DNA from 2 places in the Nocardiopsis mwathae genome. Region 2 is predicted to be linked to the other one. Evidence: predicted binding sites of a transcription regulator. Region 2 holds the regulator's gene; the other holds the start of a gene.
What was found. The regulator LexA, encoded in region 2, represses DNA repair genes until DNA is damaged. The targets are predictions, from matches to a motif close to TCGAACANNTGTTCGA.

Region 1: the regulator LexA is predicted to act here: its motif matches at 2,642-2,657, upstream of ruvC (crossover junction endodeoxyribonuclease RuvC).

What each region holds. Positions count from the first base shown of each region.
Region 1 covers NZ_JACHDS010000001.1:1,369,127-1,377,561, reverse strand. The annotation lists gene ruvB (Holliday junction branch migration DNA helicase RuvB) at 137-1,204, opposite strand; gene ruvA (Holliday junction branch migration protein RuvA) at 1,311-1,928, opposite strand; gene ruvC (crossover junction endodeoxyribonuclease RuvC) at 2,005-2,550, opposite strand; gene HNR23_RS05540 (DUF4282 domain-containing protein) at 2,775-3,230, opposite strand; gene HNR23_RS05535 (YebC/PmpR family DNA-binding transcriptional regulator) at 3,401-4,150, opposite strand; gene pdxT (pyridoxal 5'-phosphate synthase glutaminase subunit PdxT) at 4,147-4,755, opposite strand; gene pdxS (pyridoxal 5'-phosphate synthase lyase subunit PdxS) at 4,930-5,841, opposite strand; gene HNR23_RS05520 (LemA family protein) at 6,037-6,591, opposite strand; gene HNR23_RS05515 (glycosyltransferase family 4 protein) at 6,595-7,740, opposite strand; gene HNR23_RS05510 (phosphatidylinositol mannoside acyltransferase) at 7,743-8,435, opposite strand, start outside.
Region 2 covers NZ_JACHDS010000001.1:3,288,673-3,297,107, reverse strand. The annotation lists gene leuS (leucine--tRNA ligase) at 1-692, shown strand, start outside; gene HNR23_RS14210 (hypothetical protein) at 700-1,380, shown strand; gene HNR23_RS14205 (hypothetical protein) at 1,520-2,323, shown strand; gene HNR23_RS14200 (alpha/beta hydrolase family protein) at 2,358-3,473, opposite strand; gene lexA (transcriptional repressor LexA) at 3,712-4,377, opposite strand; gene HNR23_RS27510 (LysM peptidoglycan-binding domain-containing protein) at 4,830-5,366, shown strand; gene nrdR (transcriptional regulator NrdR) at 5,727-6,209, shown strand; gene HNR23_RS14180 (vitamin B12-dependent ribonucleotide reductase) at 6,378-8,435, shown strand, end outside.

The sequences.
Region 1 (8,435 bases), 1.9 Mb from region 2:
GGGCCACATGTTCCCGACGGCTCATGCTCGGGCCGTTCCGGTCCGGCGGCGAGGGCCGCGCGGCACGGGCGAGACCGCGCGCCGGTGAGTTCCGCCACTCAGCTTACGTGCTCCCGGTGTCGGCCGGATCACGAGGTCAGGACGGTTCCGGCGGGTCGGCGGACGCGCCGTCGCAGATCCCGGCGCCGAAGGCGGCGCCCGGGGGCGGGGTGACGCCCATGTGCTCCCACGCCTCGGGGGTGGCCACGCGGCCGCGGGGTGTGCGGGCGATCAGCCCCGACCGCACCAGGAACGGTTCGGCGACGACCTCCACGGTCTCGGGCTCCTCCCCCACCGACACCGCGAGGGTGGACAGCCCGACCGGGCCGCCGCGGAACCGCCGCAGCAGGGCGTCCAGCACTGCGCGGTCGAGCCGGTCCAGCCCCTGACCGTCGACCTCGTAGAGGGTGAGTGCGGCGCGCGCGGTGCCGAGCGTGAGTCGGCCGTCGCCGTTCACCTCCGCGTAGTCCCGCACGCGCCGGAGCAGCCGGTTGGCGATACGCGGCGTGCCCCGGGAGCGTCCGGCGATCTCGACGGCGGCGTCGTCGTCGAGGGCGACGCCGAGCAGCCCGGCCGAGCGGCGCAGGATGAGTTCGAGCTCGTCGGGCCGGTAGAAGTCCATCTGCGCGGTGAACCCGAACCGGTCGCGCAGCGGGGCCGGCAGCAGCCCGGCCCGGGTGGTGGCCCCGACCAGGGTGAACGGCGCGATGTCGAGGGGGATCGCGGTCGCGCCGGGCCCCTTGCCGACGACGACGTCGACCCGGAAGTCCTCCATGGCGACGTACAGCATCTCCTCGGCGGGCCGCGCCATGCGGTGGATCTCGTCGAGGAAGAGCACCTCGCCCTCCTGCAGGGTGGACAGCACCGCCGCGAGGTCGCCGGAGCGTTCGATGGCCGGGCCGGAGGTGATCCGCAGCGGTGCGCCGAGCTCCGCGGCGATGATCATGGCCAGCGTGGTCTTGCCCAGGCCCGGTCCGCCCGACATGAGGATGTGGTCGGGGGCGCGGCCGCGCCGCTGGGCGCCGCGCAGCACCAGCGACAGCTGCTCGCGGACCCGCTCCTGGCCGACGAAGTCCTCCAGCCTCCGGGGGCGCAGGGCGCCTTCGAGCGCCCGGTCGTCTGCGTCGGCGTCGGGTGAGACCATGTCGCGTTCGTGCTCGGTCATGGCGTCGGCGGTTTCCTTTCCTCCTCCCGCCGGTCCCGGGGGTACCGACCGCGGTCACCGCGTATCGGGTCGATCCTGCCGGAACCGGCGGAAGGGATGGTGGGGGTCAGGCGCGGCTGAGGGAGCGCAGGGCGCTGCGGAGCAGCACGGCGACATCGGGCCGCTCGTCGGCTTGGGGAGCGACGGCGTCGGCGGCTGCCTCGGCGTCCCGGGCGGACCAGCCCAGGTTGACGAGACCGGAGACGACCTGGGGGCGCCAAGGCGCGGCGGCCGCGGGTGCCGCGGTGTCGGCCGTGCCGTCGGCTGTACCCGGTGCGCCGGTGGGGGCGCCGAGCTTGTCCCGCAGTTCCAGGACGATCCGCTGGGCGCCCTTCTTGCCGATGCCCGGGACGCGGGTGAGCGCGGCGGTGTCCTCCGCTGCGACGGCCTGGCGGAGCGCGTCGGGCGTGTGCACGGCGAGCATGGCCAGGGCCAGGCGCGGCCCGACCCCGCCGGCGGTCTGGACGCGCTCGAAGACGTCGCGCTCGTCGTCGTCGGCGAAGCCGTAGAGGGTCAGGGAGTCCTCCCGGACGACGAGGGAGGTGGCCAGCGTGGCGGGCTCCCCCACCCGCAGTGCGGCCAGCGTGGCGGGGGTGCACTGCGCGGTCATGCCGACGCCGCCCACCTCGATGACGGCGGTGCCGATGCCCCGGGCCGCCACGCGGCCGCTGAGGAACGCGATCACGGCATTCTCCTACTTTCCTCTCGTGGATCCTGGTCGGTGGGTGTGCGGTGGGGCGGGTGCGGAGCGCGGTCCCGCGTCATCCGCGGGCACGCCGCGCCATCTCCACCTTGCGGGCGAACTCCTGCTGGGCGCGGGCCACCCGGTCCTGGGCGCCGCCCCGCCAGATGTGGCAGATGGCCAGGGCGACGGCATCGGCGGCGTCGGCGGGCCTGGGCGCGGCATCGAGGTTGAGCAGCCGCGCGACCATGTGCTGGACCTGGGATTTCTCCGCTCGGCCGCTGCCGGTGACGGCGGCCTTGATCTCGCTGGGGGTGTGCAGGGCGACCGGCAGGCCGCGGCGGGCCGCGCAGGTGATGGCGATGGCGCTGGCCTGTGCGGTGCCCATGACGGTACTGACGTTGTGCTGCGCGAAGACGCGCTCGACCGCGACGGCGTCGGGGCGGTGCTCGTCGAGCCACGCCTCCATGCCCTGTTCGATTCCCAGGAGCCGGGCGGGCAGTTCGGTGTCGGCGGCGGTGCGCACCACGCCGGCGGCGACGAGGCCGAGCGGCCGCCCGATGGCGCCGTCGACGACGCCGATGCCGCACCGGGTGAGACCCGGGTCGACTCCCAATACCCGCACGCGCGCTTCCTCCGTGTCGTCCGTCGAGGGGTGGTCGCCGCGGCGTGGGGCGCTGGTCGCGGTACCGCCTCGGCTCGGGGCGCGCCGGGCGTCGAACGCCCGTTCGCGGGGTCCGAGCCTACCGGCAGGTGGGGACAGCGGTGGATCATCGACATGCCCGGGGCGGAGGCCGCGGCAGGGGAACCGCGGGGAGGCCCGCGGCGCGGGCCTCCCCGCGGGGTGGCTCAGAAGCCGCCGCGCTGGCGGATGGCGGACAGGTCCTCGCTGATGCGGAAGACCACGATCAGCAGTTCGAGCCCGACGCGGGTGATGAGTACCGCGATGGCACCGCCGAGGACGGCGCCGACCAGGGTGAGGAACCCGCTGACGGGCTCGATCGCCATGATCGTGAAGGCGGTGATGATGCCGCTCAGGGTGAACAGGCCGATCATCACGAGCCACAGGATGTAGAGCAGCTTGATGATCTTGGATGTGACGAAGTCCCGGAAGGAGAGATCGAACAGCGATCCGAAGAAGCCCTTGGGCACCGGCGCCTGCGGCACGGCCCCGCCCGGCGGTGGAGGCGGGGTGCCGGGGCCGTAGGGGCCGCCGGGCGGCGGCGTACCCGGGCCGCCGGGCGGCGGCTGGTGGTAGCCGTAGGGCTGGGAGGGGTCGTAGGGGTACTCTCCGGGCGCGTTCATCGGCCTGGTTCCTCACCGTTGCTCGATCGGGGGACGGCGCGGCCCGTGGAGCCGGGCCGCGGCTGGGCGTCGCCCACCATATCGGGCGATGGGGCCTTCACGGCGAACGCCTCGGGCCCCGGCTGCGGTGCAGCGGGGCCCGAGGCGCAGAGTGCGGGTGTGCCGCGCCGTCAGCCGATCTTCTCCATGACCTCGTCGGGGATGTCGGCGTTGGTGAACACGTTCTGGACGTCGTCGGAGTCCTCCAGGGCGTCGACGACGCGCATCACCTTCTTGGCGTCCTCCTCACCGAGGGGCACCTCCATGCTGGGCAGGAAGGAGGTCTCGGCCGACTCGTAGTCGATGCCGGCCCCCTGCAGCGCCGTGCGGACGGGTACCAGGTCGGTGGCCTCGCAGACGACCTCGAAGGCCGCGCCGAGGTCGTTGACGTCCTCGGCGCCGGCGTCCAGGACCGCGAGCGTGACGTCGTCCTCGGAGGTGCCCTCCTTCGGTACGATCACCACGCCCTTGCGGGTGAACAGGTAGGACACCGATCCGGCGTCGGCCATGGAGCCGCCGTTGCGGGTGACCGCCACGCGCACCTCCGACGCCGCGCGGTTGCGGTTGTCCGTGAGGCACTCGACGAGCAGGGCCACGCCGCCAGGGGCGTAGCCCTCGTACATGATGGTCTCCCAGTTGGACCCGCCGGCCTCCTCACCGGACCCGCGCTTGCGGGCGCGCTCGATGTTGTCCAGCGGGACCGAGTTCTTCTTCGCCTTCTGGATGGCGTCGAACAGCGTCGGGTTGCCATCCGGGTCGCCACCACCAGTACGCGCGGCCACCTCGACGTTCTTGATCAGCTTGGCGAAGAGCTTGCCTCGCTTGGCGTCGATGACGGCTTTCTTGTGCTTCGTGGTGGCCCACTTGGAGTGGCCGCTCATGCGTTTCCTTTCACCATGTCGACGAAGAGCCGGTGGATACGCGCGTCCCCGGTGAGTTCGGGATGGAATGAGGTGGCCAGCAGGGCCCCCTGACGTACCGCGACGATCCTACCGGCCCGGTCTCCGTGGGTGACCTGGCCGATCACCTCGACGTCCGGGCCCACCGACTCGACCCAGGGTGCGCGGATGAACACCGCCACCAGCGGCCCTCCGTCGACCCCCTCGATGTCGACCTTCGACTCGAAGGACTCGGTCTGCCGCCCGAACGCGTTGCGCCGCACCGTCATGTCGATCCCCCCGACGGTCCGCTGGTCGGCGGTGCCGTCCAGGATCCGGTCGGCGAGCAGGATCATGCCCGCGCACGTGCCGTAGGCCGGGAGCCCTTCGTGGACGCGCTCGCGCATCGGGTCCATCAGCTCGTAGCGCACCGCGAGCTTGGACATCGTGGTCGACTCGCCACCGGGGAGGATCAGGCCGTCGATCCCGTCGAGGTCCTCGGGGCGCAGAACGGGGCGTGCGGGCACGCCGAGCCCGTCGAGGACATGCAGGTGTTCGGCGGTGTCTCCCTGGAGGGCGAGGACCCCGATGGTGGGTGTGGCGGACAACGGACTCCCTCGCTCGCTGGTTCACGGTGCCGGGGCTTGTGGCCGGGGCGCGCTCGTCCGGCCACCCGGACATCCAGCCTAGACGCTGTGGTGCTCCGGCCACGACACACGGCGGCACGGCTCCGCCGGCCCCTGCGTCTCAGGGGCCCGGCGGAGCCGTGAGGCCGGGCGGGGCTACCAGCCGCGGCCGGCGTAGCGCTGGGTGTCGTCGAGCTCGTCGAGGTTGATGCCGACCATGGCCTCGCCCAGGCCGCGGGAGACCTTGGCGATGACCTCGGGGTCGGTGTAGTGCAGGGTGGCCTGCACGATGGCGTCGGCGCGCTTGGCCGGGTCGCCCGACTTGAAGATGCCGGAGCCGACGAAGACGCTCTCGGCGCCGAGCTGGCGCATCAGGGCGGCGTCGGCGGGGGTGGCGACACCGCCGGCGGAGAACAGCGGGACCGGGAGCTTGCCGAGGCGCGCGACCTCCTTGACGATGTCGTAGGGCGCGCGCATCTCCTTGGCCGCGCCGAACAGCTCGGCCTCGTCAAGGGTGCCCAGGCGCTTGATCTCGGAGCGGATGGAGCGCATGTGCCGGGTCGCCTCGACGACGTTGCCGGTGCCCGCCTCGCCCTTGGAGCGGATCATGGCCGCGCCCTCGGCGATGCGGCGCAGCGCCTCGCCGATGTTGGTGGCGCCGCAGACGAAGGGGACGGTGAAGGCCCACTTGTCGATGTGGTAGGCCTCGTCGGCCGGGGTGAGGACCTCCGACTCGTCGATGAAGTCGACACCGAGGGACTGCAGGACCTGTGCCTCCACGAAGTGGCCGATGCGGGCCTTGGCCATGACCGGGATGGAGACGGCCTCGATGATGCCGTCGATCATGTCCGGGTCGGACATCCGGGCCACGCCACCGTCCTTGCGGATGTCGGCGGGGACGCGCTCCAGGGCCATGACCGCGACGGCACCGGCATCCTCGGCGATCTTGGCCTGCTCCGGGGTGACCACGTCCATGATCACGCCGTTCTTGAGCTGCTCTGCCATGCCTCGCTTGACGCGGGTGGTACCCACGGTGCTCTCGGTCGGGTTCTCAACGGTGTTGGCCACGGTGCCGGACTCCCAGTTCGTCAGCGGAGAGGGGATTACCCGCCCGCGATGCGCCGCGATCGGTCCGCATCCGGGCTGCTTCACCCCCCATACTAGATCCTCTCCTCCCCACCTTTCTCAGGACATTTCGGTGCCTTTCGCCGCGGGCTCTCGACACTCTGTCCGTCCCGCGGCCGGTCTCGGACGACGGCCGGCTCAGGCGGGGGCGCTCCACGCCGGGGGCTCGTCGTCCATCTCGAAGAACTCCGGCATACGTGCATGCCCGGCCAGCCGGAACAGGGTGACCAGGCGGCTGGAGCGCGCCTCGCGGACACTGGCGACGCCGTCGTTGTAGAAGCGCCGGGCCAGGTGGACGCGCTTGGCCGCGGCCTCGACCTCGGCCAGCAGGTCGTCCCCGACCGGGTCGCGGGTCGCGGCCATAGCGTCGGCGAAGCCGGGCTCCTCCACCACCGCGCGCAGCGCGCGCGACAGGTTGCTCTCGGCGAGCTCGCGCGCGGCGCGGTCGCCGGCGCGGCGCGCCTTGCCCGCGGCGTCGGCCAGCAGCACCGCCGAGGCCGGCTCCAGCTCGGGCGCCGAGGCGAGCTCCAGGACGACGGCACCGCGGCGCTCCAGGGCGGCGTCCAGGGACGCCTGCGCGGTCTCCACCCTGGTGTGCAGCCGGTCCAGCCGACCGGCCCGCCAGGAGACGTAGAAGCCCGACAGCACCAGCAGCGCGAGGACCGCGAAGACGACGGCGAGCAGTTCGGCCACGGCTCATTCCTCCTCGCGCCGTCCGGCGGTCACCGGCCCGGCCGCGGCCCCGGCCAATACGGTCTCGTACACCCGGACCACGTCCTCGGTGACGGTGCGCCAGTCGTAGCCGCGCACCGCGGCCCGCGCCGAGGCCGACAGGGCGCGGCGGCGGGTCGGCGAGTCGAGCAGTTCGGCGGCACCCCCGGCCAGGGCGCCGGGGTCGCCCGCGGCGAACAGGTGGCCGGCCTCGCCGCCGCGCAGCACGTGGCGGAACGCCGGGATGTCGCTGGCCAGGATGGCGGCCCCGGCCGACATCGCCTCGGTCAGCACGATGCCGAAGCTCTCCCCGCCCAGGTTGGGGGCGCAGAACAGGTCGACGGAGTGGTAGGCGCGGATCTTGGCCTGCTCGTCGACGCGCCCCAGCATCGCCACCCGGTCGCGCAGGTCGGCGGGGACGCGCCCGAGCGCCTCGGCGGTGTCGCCGGGGCCTGCCACGAGAAGGCGCAGCCCACCGCGCTCGCGGCCCAGGGCGGTGAACGCGTCCAGCAGTACCCCCAGCCCCTTGCGGGGTTCGTCCAGGCGGCCCACGAAGCCGATCGCGCCGCCCGCGCCGGGCCAGCCGTCCAGCGGCTCGGCCTTCTCGAACCGCCGGACCGCGACCCCGTTGGGGATGAGGACGGCGTCGCCGCCGAGGTGGGCGACGAGGGTCGTGCGGGCGGCCTCCGACACCGCGATCCGGCCGCTGATCTTCTCCAGCGCGGTGCGCAGTGCGGCGGCCGACACCGACATCGCCCGCGACCGGGGGTTGGAGGTGTGGAAGGTGGCGACGATCGGCCCGTCGGCGACCCAGCAGGCCAGCAGGGACAGGCTCGGGGCAGCGGGTTCGTGGACGTGCAGCAGGTCGAACCCGCCCTCGCGGATCCAGCGCCGCACCCGGGCCGCGACCCGGAAGCCGAACGCCAGTCGCGCCACCGACCCGTTGTAGGGGACGGGCACGGCGCGCCCGGCGGGCACGATGTGGTCGGGTAGGTCCGTGTCGGACTCGCAGGGGGTCAGGACCGAGACCTCGTGGCCGAACTCCATGAGCGTTTCGGCGAGGTCGCCCACGTGCTGCTGAACGCCCCCGGGGACATCCCACGTGTAGGGGCAGACCAGGCCTACGCGCATCCTCACCGCCTCCGGCCGACGTCGTCGTCGCGCGGCGGGACCGGATCCGCCGGCGCGTCGGGGGCTCCCTCCACGGTAGTGGCGAGGGTCCCGCCGCGCGCGCTGCCGCGGCGGGTGTCGCCGGGACCGGGATCGCCGACCGGGCGCGCCGGGGCGGGGGCGGTGCGGTCGGCACCGAGGTCGGCGGTGAAGACGCGCTGCAGCATGTGCCAGTTCTCCGGGTGCTCGGCGATCGCCCCCTCGAACTCCGCGGCCAGCCGCTGGGTCATGTCGTGCACCCGGGCCGAGCGCCCGCCCTCGCCGGGGACCGGGATCTCGTCGTGCACGCGCACGCGCATATCCTCTCCCTCGTACCAGAGGGACACCGGCAGCAGCGCGGCGCCGGTGCGCTCGGCCAGGGCGGCGGGGCCCGCCGGCATCCGGGCGGTCTCGCCGAAGAACTCGACCTCGACGCCGCTGCGGGTGAGGTCGCGGTCGGCGAGCAGGCACACCAGGCCGCCGTCGCCCAGCCGCCGGGCCAGGGTGGCGAAGTTGTCGCCGTCTCCCTCGGTGAGCGGCAGCACCTCGATTCCGATGCTCTCGCGGAAGGCGACGAAGCGCCGGTAGACGCTCTCCGGGCGGACACGCTGCGCGACGGTCGTGGGCGGAATTCCGCGCATCGCGATCCACGCCCCGGCGAGGTCGTAGTTGGCCAT
Region 2 (8,435 bases):
GCGTCGACCTGGGCCAGGAGATCGACAACTACGGTGTCGACGCCGTCCGGCTCACCATGCTGTTCGCCGGCCCGCCCGAGGACGACGTGGACTGGGCCGACGTCTCACCGGGCGCGTCGCTGAAGTTCCTGAACCGCGCGTTCCGCGTCATGGCGCAGGCCGGCGCCGCCTCCGAGCCGGGGACCGAACCGGCCACAGGAGACCTCGCCCTGCGCAAGGCCACCCACCAGACCATCGACAAGGTCACCGCGGCGATCGAGGCCCAGCGCTTCAACGTCGCCATCGCCCGGGTCATGGAGCTGGTGACGGCCGCGCGCAAGGCCATCGACTCCGGCCCCGGCGCCGCCGACCCCGCGGTCCGCGAGGCCGCCGAGGTCATCGCGGTCACCCTCTCGCTGTTCGCCCCCTACGTCGCCGAGGAGGGCTGGGAGCGGCTGGGCCACAGCGGCACGGTCGCCGTGGGCAACTGGCGGGCCGCCGACCCCGCCCTGCTGGTGCAGGACGCGGTGACCTGCGTCGTGCAGGTGGCCAGCAAGGTCCGCGATAAGCTGCAGGTCGCCCCGGACATCTCCGAGGAGGAGCTGGAGCGCCTCGCGTTCGCCTCGGAGAAGGTGCAGGGCTTCATCGGCGGCAAGGAGATCCGCAAGGTCGTGGTCCGGGCACCCAAGCTCGTCAACATCGTCGTGGGCTGACACCGAGGTGGAGCCGAACCCCCAGCAGCCGCAGCGGACGGGCGCCACGGCCGGTCCCTCGGGCGCGGCCGCCTTCCTGAGCACGCCCAGAGCCAGGCGGGCGCTCGCCATGGCCGCCGCCGTGGCCGTCCTCTCCGGGAGTGCGATCACGGCGGGGCTGTGGTGGGGCAAGGACGGACCGGCCCTGGGGGCCGGCCCCGACGACGCCGTCACGACCGCGCCGGAGTGCTCCGTCGTCGAGGCCGGCACCGTGGCCGAGCTGCTGCCCTCCGGGCGGCCGGAGGCCGACGAGCACGGGCCGCTGATGGACGCCGAGGGGACCACGTGCGTGTGGACGTCGGTGGACGCCGACGGTGTACCGCCCCGCGTCCTGGCCGTCGACTTCGAGGCGCGGTTCACCGACCGGGCGGGCGACGTCACCGGCGCGTCCGCGGCCGCCCGGGCGCTGCAGGGCTTCGCCCCGGTCGCCGACCTGGAGGGCGCGGCGCCGCTGCCCCGGCTCGGCGCCGACGCACTGGTCTGGCCCGGCGCCGACGACGGAACGGCCGAGCTGGTGTTCCGCAGCGACAACCTGCTGGTCCGGGTCTCCTACGGGGGTGCCGAGGACAGCGGGGGCGCACCGCTCTCCTTCGCTGCGGCGCGGGACGGCGCCGTCGCCGTCGCCGAGCAGGTCGCCGACGCCCTGTAGGTCGTCGGCCGACCGAGGCGGACCGGTCGGAGGCGGCCATGTCGGACGCTCCGGTCCGCGTCCGGTCTGGGGCGGAATGCCTAGTACCGTGGGCTCCCGGAACGACGAGACGCGTCGGCGCGACCACACGGAGGCGTCCATGGCCCAGCCACCTTCCGGTGGCCCCGAAAGAGGACCGGCCGGACCGAGGGGCGGGCCGCCGATCGATCCGTCCGCCGCCGGGGGAGCGGCGGCCCCGGGACACCTCTCCGGCCCCACCCCGCCGCCGTCCGGGCCGACGGCGCCGCACGGGCCGACGCCGGGGTACATGCCGCCGGTGGAGTCGGCGCCCAAGCAGCGGCGGGGCTGCGCCATCGCCATGATCGCAGGCCTGTCGCTCGCGGTCATCGCCCTGCTGGGCGGCGGGGTGTGGACGGTCATCGTGCTCACCGGCGCCGGGGGCGACTACGAGACCGCGCCGAAGTGCACGATCGCCAGGGGCGAGGCCCTGAACCGGCTGGTGCCCGACCGCACGACCGAGGTCGACCAGCGGATCAAGGACCTGGAGGGCACCGGGCGCGAGGGCCAGGAGTGCCGCTGGGCCACCGCGGAGGACGGCGCGGCCGTTCCGGCCGCGGCCCGCCTGGTCCTCGTGGCCAACGGGGGTGACGCACAGCGCGACGCCGAGGCGCAGGCCGCGGCGGCCCTGCGCGAGGCGCGCAGCGACCACGAGTCGAGCGAGCTCGCCGACCTCGGAGACGAGGCCTACACCTGGGCGGACTCCCACGGCGATTACGCGTGGGGCTGCGTGGGCGTGCGGATCTCCAACCTTTACACCGAGACCTGCTACACGGCCGCGGCCGACTTCAACGCCGACGAGTCGATCTCCGAGGAGGAGGCCCTGGCCGGCGCCGAGGAGCTCGCCCGCGAGGTCGTCCAGGCGATCCTGGACGGCCCGGAGTAGGCACGGGGCGGCCGAGGGCGGGCCGCCCGCCGTCCTAGAGCACCCCGTCGAGGAATTCCCGCAGCGCCGGTTCGACCTCCGGTGCGAACGCGCGGTCGGCATCGAGGGCCGACACGCCTGGGGCGTCGTCGTAGACACGGAGGATGTGGTCGGCGTCGGGGAGGTCCACCCTGCGCGCGTCGGCCTGGCCGGAGAGCCCGTCCATGAGGCGGTCCACATCGCTCTCGGAGATCTGGGCGTCGGCCGTGCCCCACAGCACCAGGGTGCTCGTCTCCGCGGGCAGCTCACGGGCCAGCTCGGCCGGGTCCATGCTGTCGATCGTCCGGAGGAACGGGGCGTTGCCGGGGTTGAGGACGGCGCCGAGCGGTGGTTCGACCTGTTCGGACAGGGGCTCGTCCGCCCGGATCCGGGCGATGCCCTGGCGGAGTTCGGAGAGCATGTCGGTGGCGCCCTCCGCGGTGATCCGCCGGGCCGACTCGGCCGAGCGTACCTGCTCGGTGATCTGGCGGTCGAGGGTGTCGAGGTAGCGGTCGCCCATGGGGGCGGCCAGGACCAGGCCCGCGGGCGGGTGCTCGGCGACCACGTCCGGTGAGCGCAGCGCGAAGAGAGCGCCCTCGCTGTGCCCCACGACGACCACCCGCTCGGGGTCCACCTCCGGCCGGCCGAGGAGCTCGGCGTAGGCGTCGGCCATCTGGCGCTCGAAGACCTCGTAGGGGACGGGGTCGTCGGTGTCACGGTCGCCGAGGCCGGTGCGGCCGCTGCCGAGCTTGTCGTAGCGCAGCGAGGCGACACCGGCGTCGGCCAGGATCCGGGCGAGGTTCAGGTTGGTGTCGGCGCTCGCGCGCAGCTCGCTGTTGCCGTCGCGGTCGGTGGGGCCGCTCCCGGAGATGATGAGTGCGCCCGGGACCGGGGCGTCGGCGGCCGTCTCGGGCAGGGCGAGGGTGCCGTACACGGTGTCGGGGCCGCTGTCGAAGCTCACCTCGCGCTCGACCGGATCGGAGCCGGGGGGGTCGGGCTCGGCCGGGTGGTCGGGGCCGACGCCGCACCCGGTGGCGAGAAGCAGCGCCACCGCCCCTCCGGCTGCGGCCCGGAGGGGCGCCCGGAGGGAGCGAGGGGGTGAAGACGGAGGAGGTGAAGACGGAGCAGGCATGGTCCTACCGTAGGGGGCGCGGCGCGGCGGAGTGCGCGAGCGGCGGGGGAGGGGGAATTCCGCCGTTCTTCGCGTCCGAGTCCATTTCGATATATTGCGGTTCGGAAACGCCGGCCGTCGAATGCGATCCAGAGTGCCGCGGGGATGCGGACCGGCCGGAATCGCGACGGGCCCGCGGTCTCACACGGAGATCACGGGCCCGTCGGCCGAAACGATGCGGCGTCGTTATCCCGGAGGGTCACACCCGCCGCATGACGGCGACGACCTTACCGAGAATGGTCGCGCTGTCACCGTCGATGGGCTCGTAGGCGTCGTTGCGGGGGAGCAGCAGCACGCGGTCGCCCTCCCGCTTGAACACCTTCACCGTGGCTTCGTCGTCGAGCAGCGCGGCGACGATGTCGCCGTTGTTCGCGTCGGGCTGCTGGCGGACGACGACCAGGTCGCCGTCGGTGATGGCGGCGTCGACCATCGAGTCGCCGACGACGTTGAGCATGAACAGCCGGCCCTCACCGACGATCTGCTTGGGCAGGGTCAGGACGTCCTCGATGGACTCCTCGGCCAGGATCGGACCGCCGGCCGCGATGCGGCCGACCACCGGGACGTCGGTCGCGCGGGAGTAGTCGGCCCGGGGGTCGTTCTCCAGTTCATCCCAGGAACGGATCGGCGGTTGCCCTGGAATGCGAATTTCCACCGCCCTTGGGCGATTTTGGTCCCGATAAAGATAGCCTTTACGTTGCAACACCTTCAGTTGGTGCGCGACACTGGACGGGCTCGACAGGCCCACCGCATCGCCGATTTCCCGGATGGACGGTGGGTACCCGCGCTGCCGTACATAGCGGTGGATGCAGTTCAGAACACTCTGCTGGCGGGCCGTGAGCTTCGGCATGGCATCGGTCTGGCCCATGGATTCGTCGGTCTCCGCGGTCGTCGCGGGGGAGCCGGTGGACCAGAGTGCGGTGACGCTTCTCCCGCCCGCCTGAGGTTCGTGCGTTCCGTGGTTGTCCTCCGGCACGGCCGGCCTCCTCGGCGGTCGGTGTTCTGCGTGGGATGTCGGTGTGTTCGTGTCGATCGGCCGACCGCCTCACCGGCGGTGTCACCACCGCCCGCATGCGGGTGCCGCGGCGCGGATGCCCCGGCGGTTGCGCCGATCGAGCATGTCCAACGTTACTGCGTGTGCAGTGCCATATCAAACAAACGTTCGAGATGGTGATGAAAAAATCGCCCGGATGCGATATTAGTCGAACAGCTGTTCTAGCGAACTGGCATTCGAAGGTGATGATCGTGTTCGCACCCCACCCCGTCCCTCCGGCCCCACCCCGCCGGCTTCCCCCTCCCGCGCCGCGCCGGAAGGCTCCCGTGCTCTTCGACTGGGCGGTGGAGATCCCCGAGTGGGCCCACGCCCCCGGTCCGCGCGGCCGTGCCGTGCCGGCCGCCCCGGCGCGTGCTCCCCTCCGAGGGCCCGTCGCCGCCGTTTCCCGCGCGGCCCCGTCCGCCTCCGCCGCCGTTTCCCGCGCGGCCCCGTCCGCCTCCGCCGCCGCCTCCTCCGGCCGTGCGCGCGCTGCGGCGTGCCCCGCCGCGGTGCGACTCACCCGGCGCGGCCGTGTGGTCCTCGTCTCCGCCGCGTCCGCCGTCGCCGTCGCCGGGCTTTCGATGCTCTTCGTGACCTCCGCCGCTGTCGGGGCTGCGGCGTCCGGGGGGCAGCCCGCGGCGCCCCTGCCCGACGGCGCGCCCGCGACGGTGGTCGTGCGGGATGGCGATACGCTGTGGGGGATCGCGCAGCGGGTCCGGCCCGGCGACGACCCCCGCCCGGCGGTGCACGAGATCGTCGAGCTGAACGACCTGCCCGATCCCGATCTCACTCCCGGTCAGGTGCTCCGGCTGCCCGACCACTGACACTCCCGTGCCTGTGGCGTGCCCGTGTCCGCCCCCGCGGCGCCGGGTGCGCCTTTTCGGTGTGCCCGGATCCCGGCGCGGCCTGCCCCGGCGTCCGATCGGCCGCCGCACCGTTCCGTGACTTGCGCGCGGCAGGCGACCCCCGTAGGTTGACCACAACATCTAGTGCTCGCACGGAACAAGCAGACTAGAACTTGTGCTTTAGTAGGTATCCGATCTTTCTGAGTCGTTCGGCGGCGTCCGGTTCAGAGAGGGCGGTTCACCACGGCGCGAGCGGCTGCTCGGCACGGTCGCGAGCACGTCCGCGACACGTGGTGCGCGGAGTTCGATCGACGCGGATCTGGGGGGAGGCACACCGGTATGCACTGTCCGTTCTGCCGCCACCCCGACAGCAGGGTCATCGACAGCCGGTCGACCGACGACGGCGCGGCGATCCGCCGCAGACGCGCGTGTCCCGAGTGCGAGCGGCGCTTCACCACGCAGGAGACGGTGCTGCTGATGGTCGCCAAGCGCTCCGGTGTGACCGAACCGTTCTCCCGGACCAAGATCATCGCGGGTGTCCGCCGGGCCTGCCAGGGGCGGCCCGTCACCGAGGACGCGCTCGCGAAGCTCGGCCAGCAGGTCGAGGAGGAGATCCGGTGCCGCGGGCAGGCGGAGGTGCCCTCCCACGAGATCGGCCTGGCCATCCTCGTCCCGCTGCGCGACCTCGACGAGGTGGCCTACCTGCACTTCGCGTCGGTCTACCGGGGCTTCGAGTCGCTGATGGACTTCGAGAACGAGATCGCCCTGCTGCGGGCCGACCGGGCCAAGGCCGACGGGGCGGGCGGGCAGGACGAGGCGTAGTCGGCCGGACGGCGGCGAACGGAGACGCGCGGGTCCGGTCCGCGCGCGGCCGGACCGTGACGACGTGAGTAAGTACCGCCACTGCGGCCGCGTCATGCCGAGGGGTGTGACGCGGGGGCACTGGCGGGGGATCGGAACGGATATGTGGCGAGAACTGGGGGAGCTGACATGACGGAGACCACCGGCGCGACGGGGCGCAAGGGGAAGGGGAAGCGCAGCGGTCTGAAGGTCGAGCGCATCTTCACCACGCCCGGCGTTCACCCCTACGACGAGGTCGAGTGGGAACGTCGCGATGTGGTCATGACGAACTGGCGGGACGGCTCGGTCAACTTCGAGCAGCGGGGCGTGGAGTTCCCCGCGCCGTGGTCGATCAACGCCACCCAGATCGTCGCCAGCAAGTACTTCCGCGGTGCCGTGGGCACCCCGGAGCGTGAGTGGAGCCTCAAGCAGCTCGTCGACCGCGTCGCCGGGATGTACACCGAGACCGGCAGGGCCAACGGCTACTTCGCCTCCGACGCCGACGCCGAGATCTTCGACCACGAACTGAAGTACGCGCTGGTGCACCAGCTCTTCAGCTTCAACTCCCCGGTCTGGTTCAACGTCGGCACCATGTCCAAGCAGCAGGTCTCGGCCTGCTTCATCCTCTCCGTGGACGACACCATGGAGTCGATCCTCGACTGGTACAAGGAAGAGGGGATCATCTTCAAGGGCGGCTCCGGCGCGGGCGTGAACCTCTCGCGCATCCGCTCCAGCAAGGAGCTGCTCTCCTCCGGTGGCACCGCCTCGGGCCCCGTGTCGTTCATGCGCGGCGCAGACGCCTCCGCCGGCACCATCAAGTCCGGCGGCGCGACCCGCCGCGCCGCCAAGATGGTCGTCCTCGACGTCGACCACCCCGACATCGAGGAGTTCGTCGACACCAAGGCGCGCGAGGAGGACAAGATCCGCGCGCTGCGCGACGCCGGGTTCGACGTCGACCTGGGCGGTGCCGACATCGTCAGCGTCCAGTACCAGAACGCCAACAACTCGGTGCGCGTCTCCGACGCGTTCATGCGCGCCGTCGAGGCCGACGCGGACTTCGGCCTGACCTCGCGCACCACCGGCGAGGTGGTCGCCACGGTGGGCGCCAAGGACCTCTTCCACCGGATGGCGAAGGCCGCCTGGGAGTGCGCCGACCCCGGGCTGCAGTACGACGACACCATCAACGACTGGCACACCACGCCCGAAAGCGGGCGGATCAGCGCCAGCAACCCGTGCTCGGAGTACGTCCACCTGGACAACTCCTCCTGCAACCTCGCCTCGATCAACCTGCTGAAGTTCCTCACCCCCGAGGACACCTTCGACGTCGAGAAGTTCGTCAAGCTGACCGAGCTGGTCATCACGGCGATGGACATCTCCATCACCTTCGCCGACTTCCCGACCGAGAAGATCGGGGACACCACCCGCGCGTTCCGCCAGCTCGGCATCGGCTACGCCAACCTCGGGGCGCTGCTGATGGCCACCGGCCACGCCTATGACTCCGACGGCGGCCGCGCCGTCGCCGCCGCGATCACCTCCCTGATGACCGGCACCGCCTACCGGCGCAGCGCCGAGGTCGCCGGGGTGGTGGGCCCGTACGACGGCTACGCCAAGAACGTCGACGCCCACAAGCGCGTCATGCGCAAGCATGCCGCCGCCAACGACGACCTGCGCACCGTCGGCGCGATGGACGCCGACATCCACGCCGCCGCCACCAAGCAGTGGCAGGAGTGCCTGCGGGTCGGCGAGAAGAACGGCTGGCGCAACGCCCAGGCCAGCCTGCTCGCGCCCACCGGCACCATCGGCTTCATGATGGACTGCGACACCACCGGCATCGAGCCGGACTTCTCGCTGGTCAAGTTCAAGAAGCTGGTCGGCGGCGGGTCCATGCAGATCGTCAACCAGGCGATCCCGCGCGCCCTGAAGAACCTCGGCTACCAGCAGGAGCAGATCGAGGCCATCGTCGAGTACATCTCGGAGAACGGCCACGTCGTGGATGCCCCCGGGCTGCGCCCCGAGCACTACGAGGTCTTCGACTGCGCCATGGGCAAGCGCTACATCAAGCCCATGGGCCACGTCGAGATGATGGCGGCCGTGCAGCCGTTCCTCTCCGGTGCGATCTCCAAGACGGTGAACGTGCCCGAGGAGGCCACCGTCGAGGACTTCGAGCACATCTACTACGAGGGCTGGCGCCTGGGCCTCAAGGCGCTG